2 linked regions of the Variovorax paradoxus genome follow. The protein of the gene in region 2 binds, or shares a complex with, the protein of the main gene of each other region. Links are inferred from orthologs where the notes say so. Each region holds a gene or a part of one and is shown on either strand. Other genes may lie near its edges.

Region 1 (3,360 bases), 4.4 Mb from region 2 along the record:
CTGTGCGGTGGCCAGCTTGTCGAGGAAAGTCATGGGGCCCGATTTTACGGAACCCGCCCGCCGCCCATTAATTCGACGGCGTTTGCTGTTCAGCGGCCAGGCACAGGTCGGCCCAGGCGCGCGCCTTGTCGGCGGGGTTTCGCAGCAGGTACGCCGGGTGATAGGTCGCCACCACTGGCACGCCGCCGACCGAGGGCAGCGGCACGGCCCGGCCGCGCAGCTTGCCGAGCGGGTCGGCACTTTGCATCAGGCTTTGCGCGGCCAAGGGACCCATGGCGAGCACCAGGGTCGGCGCCAGCGCGGCGGCATGTTCCTCGAAAGCCTCGGCCATGGGACGCGGGCTGCCGGGCTGGCCGGCGGCCACGCCGCGGTGCGTGCGCATCAGGTGCACCGGCGTCTTGCCGTCGTGCAGCTTGAGCGCGCGCAGCATGTTGTCGAGCAGCTTGCCGGCGTCGCCCGCAAAGGGCTCGCCATGGCCGTCGGCTTCGGGTGGCATGTCGGCGACGACCAGCCAGCCGCCTTGCCCCGGCCCGGCTCCGGCCTCGGCGTAGAGGCGGCGGGGCGCTTCGACCAGCACGGCGGCGCCGTGGGCGAGCGGTGCGGCCGCGGGGCGTGCCATAGGAGGCTGCGCCGCAGTGGGCCGCGCGGCCGGCGCATGGGCGGGCGGCGCAACAGGCACCACGGGCGCCTCGGCAACGTACGGTTCGCGCTCGTCCACGGGCAGCGGCTCCGCAACAACCGCTTTTGCCTCTGCGGCAACGGGCGCCGCCTCGACCGCTTCGGGCATCGGCCACCAGACCTTCACACCCATCTCGTCGAGCATCGCGCGCCGGCGTGCGTCGAGCTTCAATGTCTGTACCGCGCTCATAAGAAAACCTCCGCGCGACGCGCTGCGTTGCGAGCTTGGTTGGGGCGACCCGGCGCGGCGCTCATCGCAAGGCTCCCCAGGCCGAGCCTGTTTCGTTCAATCTCAGGCTCATGACCACGGCGTCTTCGCGCTTGCCATCGTGCGCCGGGTAGTAGCCCTTGCGCACGCCCACGCTGCGGAAACCCTGGCGCACATAAATGTCGAGCGCGCGCTGGTTGCTTTGGCGCACCTCCAGCCAGAGCCACAGCGCGCCTTCGCCGCGCGACCAGCCGGTCAGCGCTTCAAGCATGAGCGGCGCCCAGCCCTGGCGCTGGAAAGCCGGTGCCACGGTGATATTGAGCAGGTGCACTTCGTCGACGCCCTTCATGGCGACGTAATAGCCGATCAGCGTTTCGCCAAGGCTGGTGACCGGCGTCGCCAGGTGCGGCAGCGAGGCCGGCGCGAGCAGGCATTGGCACTGGTAGCCGACGGCCATCGAGTCGATGAAGTTCGCCCGTGTCCAGGGATGGCTGTAGGCCGTCTGTTCCACCGCGCAGACAGCCTCGAGCCGCTCGATGGTGAGCGGTTCGAGTCGGGCTTCGACGGGCTGAAGAACGGCACTCATCGGTGGGACACCGGTGAAATCGCAACCGCGGCCGCCTTGATGGCGGCACGCTCTTCCGTGGTTTGCGCCACTTTATCGCGAACATACAGCGGCCAGGCATGTGCCGCATCGACAGTGCGTCCGGCGGCCAGCAGCGCAGGCGCCAGCCGGAGCATCGCGGTGGCGGTCGGCAGCGCCTCATGGCGCGCCGCGGCGGGCGCGAGGCGCGGGCCGTAGGCGGCAAAGGCGTTGCCTGCAAGCGACCAGCCGGCGGGCACTTCGAGTGCTTCGGGCGCGAGCAGCAGCGGCTCGTCGTCCGTGCCGCCCAGCGCGCCGCCGCCATCGAAGTCGTAGCGCGCGGCATAGAGCTGGTCCATGCGCGCATCGAGCACAGCGACCACTTGGCGGGCGCCGAAGGCATGGCGCGCTTCCTCGGCCACGGCCAGCAGCGTGTCGACGGGCAGCAGCCGCACGCCGGCGCCGAAAGCCAGGCCCTGCGCCACGGAACAGGCGGTGCGCAGGCCGGTGAAGGAACCCGGACCGCGGCCGAAGGCGATGGCGTCGAGCGCGGCCAGTTCGAGCCCGGCCTCGGCCAGCAACTGCAGGATGAGCGGGATCAGCGTGCTCGAGGCCTGGGCGCCGCCCGCTCCGTTGTGCGTGAACAGGCGCTCGCCGTGGCGCACCGCGAGCGACAGGTGCTCGGTGCTGGTGTCGAAAGCCAGGAGCTTATGCATCGCGGCGTCCCATGGCTGCGGCGACCGGAACCGCGGGCCTTGCGGCCGGGCGGCCCGCGGCGGCCTTCTGCACGCCGAACAGGATGCCGGCGGTGACCAGCAGCAGGCCGGCAATCAGGTTCCAGTAGAGCGGTTCGTCGAGCCAGATCACCGCGCCAAAGGCCGAGAGACCGGGCACCAATGCCGTGATCATGGTGCTGCGCACCGGCCCGAAGTACTGAATCATCTTCGTGAAGGTAATGCCCGAGATCACCACCGAGCCGACGCCCTGGAACAGCATCTGAAACGCTACCTCGCCCCAGGGCGCGGTACCGATGTGGCTCACGACCGCATCGCCCGCCACCAGCAGGCTGTAGACGGGCACATAGGTGAGCAGTGCAAAGACGGTGATGGCGATGGTGGCGCGCACCGCATCGAGCCCGTGGCGGCGCGCCACGACGCTGTAGCAGGCCCAGCAGAAGGCCGCGCCCATGAAGAGCAGATCGCCCTTCCAGACCTCGCCGCCCTCGAAGGCGTGCAGCAGGCTGCGCCCACCGACCACGAGATCGCCGGCAACGATCAGCGCAAGGCCGAACGCGCGGCCCGGCGTGATGCGATCGCGCAGCACCAGCGCGGCCAGCAGCGTGGTCCACAGCGGCAGGCTGCCCGGCATCAGCACCGCGGCATGGCCGGCGGGTGCGAAAAAGAAGCCGCTGTAGGCCAGCATGGCGTACGCCAGGCCGCCGAAGACGCCGGCGGTGGCGGTCACCTGCAGCGACAGCGGCGAAAGACCGAACAACGACGAGACGGTGCCGCCCTGTGGCTCGCGACGGCTCTTCATGACCAGCCAGGCGCCCCATGGAACCAGCACCAGGCTGGCGCCGCAAATGCGCGCCAGGGCCAGGTCGAAGGGCGTGAGCGAGCGTCCGGCCGAGGCTCGGGCGATCACGATGAAGGCGGTCCAGACCAGCACGGTGACCACGGCCGCACCGATGCCGAGCGTGCGGGGCGAGAAACGGATCGTGGCAGGCATCCCCCGATTATCGAGGGGCCGCCGCCGCTCCGCCGGCCAAGGGCGAATCGGGCAAATCTGGTGTGACGGCGCCCGTCAGCCGGCGTCGCTGCGCAAGATGGCCAACCCCGCCTTGCGCAGGGCCGCGAGCGCCGGGGCGGGCGCTTCCGGCGACACCAGGAGG
Region 2 (3,159 bases):
AACCAGTTCTGGCTCAGCCGGGGATCGGGTGCGGCCGCCGAAGCGGCTTGGGCGGAGGTCACGCTCATGCGGCGCACGCGCTCGATCTCGGCCATGACGGCGTCGGACTGGCTCTGGTGCCAGAGCGCAAGCACGCCGCTGCTCGAAAAATCGATGAAGACCTGGAAACAGCGCTCCTGCAGCGCGATGAGGTGCAGCCATTGCTGGCGCTGCGCTTCGTCGGTACGCCCCACCGCGAGCGACGCCGCGCCGAACGCGCGCTCCTGCCCGGCAAACTCCTTGCCCTGCATGAAGTTGAACATCGCGACGAGCAGGCGGGAAATCTCGGGGTCGGTGGCGCCGTCTGCCGCCTCGAACACCACCGCCAGCAAGCCGGCGACGAGCTTGGCGAAAGCGGCGGTGGCCTGTGCGGGTGTCAGTTCGAGCGCGCCGACGCGGCGGCGCAGCGCGGGCAAGCCGTCCAGGCCCGGCAGCACCCAGGCTATCCGGCTGAAGAGCCGGGCGCTGTTGCCCGCAGTGGCGCCCGGGCGGCCCTGGCTCTCGAGCTGGTCGAATCCGGCGCGCACTTCCTGTTCGAGCGCCAGGCATTCCACAATTTGCGGATCGCGCTGGTCGGCGAACCGGACACCGCGAGAGGCGAGAAACACGTTGGACATGCCGCGCTCCCGCTGCAGCGCATGGACGAGCCGCGCGATCAGCCCGACCAGGTCGCTGGTGCGCGCGAGCTGGTCGAGCTCGTCGATTTCGCACTTTCTGGCGGCGATCAGGAAATTCAGTCCGGATTTCATGGTGGGGAGGGGCGGCAAAGGCGTGCTGCAACATCCGTGCCGCACGGGCATTCCGCGCCGCCTACACTCCTGCGGATGCTTCTTCTGGGAATCGAATCCTCTTGCGACGAAACCGGCGTGGCGCTGGTGGAAACGCATGGCAGCGCACTGCCGCAGTTGCGCTCGCACGCGCTGCACAGCCAGATCGCCATGCACCAGGCCTATGGCGGCGTGGTGCCCGAGCTGGCCAGCCGCGATCACATCCGCCGCGTGCTGCCGCTGACCGAGGCTGTGATGGCGGAAGCCGGGCGCTCGCTGGCCGACATCGACGTGGTGGCCTATACGCGCGGCCCGGGTCTTGCCGGGGCCTTGCTGGTGGGCGCGGGCGTGGCCTGCGCATTGGGCGCGGCGCTCGGCAAGCCGGTGCTCGGGGTGCATCACCTCGAGGGGCATCTGCTGTCGCCCTTCTTGAGCGCGGATCCGCCGGAGTTTCCTTTCGTGGCGCTGCTCGTGTCCGGCGGCCATACGCAATTGATGCGGGTCGACGGGGTGGGGCGCTACGAGTTGCTGGGCGAAACCATCGACGATGCGGCTGGCGAGGCTTTCGACAAGAGCGCCAAGCTCATGGGGCTGCCGTATCCGGGCGGCCCCTGGCTGGCCAAGCTGGCGGAAGAGGGCAATGCCACGGCCTTCAAGCTGCCGCGGCCGCTTTTGCATAGCGGCGACCTGGATTTTTCGTTCGCCGGCCTGAAGACCGCGGTGCTGACGCAGGCCAAGAAGCTCGGCGCCGAGCTCGACGCCCGCAAGGCCGACCTGGCGGCTTCCACGCAAGCCGCGATCGTCGAGGTGCTGCTGAAGAAGTCGCTCGCCGCGCTCGAGCAAACCGGCCTCGAGCGGCTCGTGGTGGCCGGCGGGGTGGGCGCGAACAAGAGCCTGCGGGAGCAGCTGAACAGCGCCTGCGCGAAACGCCGCGTGCGTGTGCACTATCCCGAGCTGCACCTGTGCACCGACAACGGCGCAATGATCGCAATGGCGGCGGCCATGCGGCTGCAGTCAGGGCTGGCGCAAGCCAGCGAGCGCTATGCCTTCGACGTCAAGCCGCGATGGCCCATGGCTTCGCTGATGACCTCCGAGGCGGCGCCGCAGGTGCCCGCGTAGCCGCAGGGCGCTGCGAGCGGCCGAGAGACGGCACTGGCAGCACGTCGAGCATGTTGCGCCACAACTGGCGCCACTGCGGCCAGTCGTGGCCGCCCTCGGTGGTGAAGACGCGGCCTTCGGGCAGCGCGTCGGCCAGCAACTTGTGGTTGCTGGCGAAGCGGTCGCTGAGGCCGAACCCGAGATAGAGCTGCGGCAAGTTCTTGGAACTTTGGGGTTCCAGGTATTTCTGAAACCAGGGCCACAGCTTGCGGTCGACTTCCTCGTCGGGCAGGGGGCCCGCGGGCGCTTGCCAGGCGCGCAGGCCGCCAGCCTTGAGAATTTCGGCGCCGAGCACGCGCCGTCCCAGATAGGGGGCGAGCGCGACGATGCCATCGACCGAACCCGGCCTCGACAGCTCGTGGACCAGCGCGCCGAAGCCGCCGATGGAAATGCCGACGAGCCAGATCGACTTGTAGCCCTTGGCCCGCTGCGGTTCGATGACGTCCGCGTGCAGGCGCTCGCTGAGCGTCTGGTCGTAGTAGTAGGAAACGTCTGCGTCCACCAGCAGCGAATCGGCGGCCAGGTGGCGCTCCCGAACGGCGCTGATGAAGCCTTCGCGTTCGAACTCGTCGGGTTTCAGATAGGCGCCGGGGAGGAAGACCAGGAGCGTATCGGACCGTTCGTTGTCATTGGCTGACTTGAGGTGCGTGATCATGGTGTGCCTTAGGGGGCACCCGAATCCGCACCGTCAGGGATTCGGTGCGTTTGCGAGACGCCCACGAAAATAATAGAAGAAAAATGTGAAAACGTCACATGATGTGACGTTATTCACGGTCCTATTGTGATTAGAGAGCGTCTTCAAAGTCAAAAACAATAGTTAACGACACTTTCCTCTCGTGGGCTTTGCAGGATCAGCTGATCTGCAGCTGCGAAGCGTGGTTGACCGGCGCTTGCTTGCCCAGCTTCAGGGTGAGCACGCCGTTCTCGAGCTTGGCTTCGCTCGAGCCCACGTCGATGTCTTGCGGCAACTCGTAGCCGGCCTTGAACTGGCGCTTGGCTTCGGCCTTGCTGTCGATGCGAACCACGGCGCCTTCGATGCCGATGACGAGGTCTTCGCGCGAGAGGCCCGGCACATCGATGGAAAGCGTCCAGCTCTTGTCGTCCTGTTCCACGAGCGGCGAGCGGCGGGTTCCGGCGAAGGCTTCGTTGACGAAACGTTCGAAGGCGCGGTCATGGGAGCGGGGCGCAAAGCGGG

Evidence for each region.
Region 1: the proteins of tsaD (region 2) and tsaB are in contact, whole or in part, in a solved structure (PDB 4WQ4), measured with the Escherichia coli proteins. The link is inferred for Variovorax paradoxus from one-to-one orthologs.

The regions. Positions count from the first base shown.
Region 1 is NZ_JAUSXG010000001.1:5,616,405-5,619,764, reverse strand. The notes cover bases 328-3,300. They hold tsaB (tRNA (adenosine(37)-N6)-threonylcarbamoyltransferase complex dimerization subunit type 1 TsaB), read right to left. Parts: upstream 2,186-3,300; coding sequence 1,469-2,185; downstream 328-1,468. Other genes in these bases: QFZ42_RS26615 (DeoR/GlpR family DNA-binding transcription regulator), read right to left, coding at 3,273-3,300; QFZ42_RS26620 (DMT family transporter), read right to left, coding at 2,178-3,197; rimI (ribosomal protein S18-alanine N-acetyltransferase), read right to left, coding at 930-1,472; QFZ42_RS26635 (uracil-DNA glycosylase family protein), read right to left, coding at 328-868. In the rest of the region: pyrF (orotidine-5'-phosphate decarboxylase), read right to left, coding at 1-33; more of QFZ42_RS26635, read right to left, coding at 68-327; more of QFZ42_RS26615, read right to left, coding at 3,301-3,360. UniProt on the Escherichia coli protein: Required for the formation of a threonylcarbamoyl group on adenosine at position 37 (t(6)A37) in tRNAs that read codons beginning with adenine.
Region 2 is NZ_JAUSXG010000001.1:1,215,910-1,219,068, forward strand. What follows is about bases 123-2,894. They hold tsaD (tRNA (adenosine(37)-N6)-threonylcarbamoyltransferase complex transferase subunit TsaD), read left to right. Parts: upstream 123-863; coding sequence 864-1,925; downstream 1,926-2,894. Other genes in these bases: QFZ42_RS05700 (nitrate regulatory protein), read right to left, coding at 123-788; QFZ42_RS05710 (alpha/beta hydrolase-fold protein), read right to left, coding at 1,861-2,619; QFZ42_RS05715 (Hsp20/alpha crystallin family protein), read right to left, coding at 2,816-2,894. Outside these bases: more of QFZ42_RS05700, read right to left, coding at 1-122; more of QFZ42_RS05715, read right to left, coding at 2,895-3,159.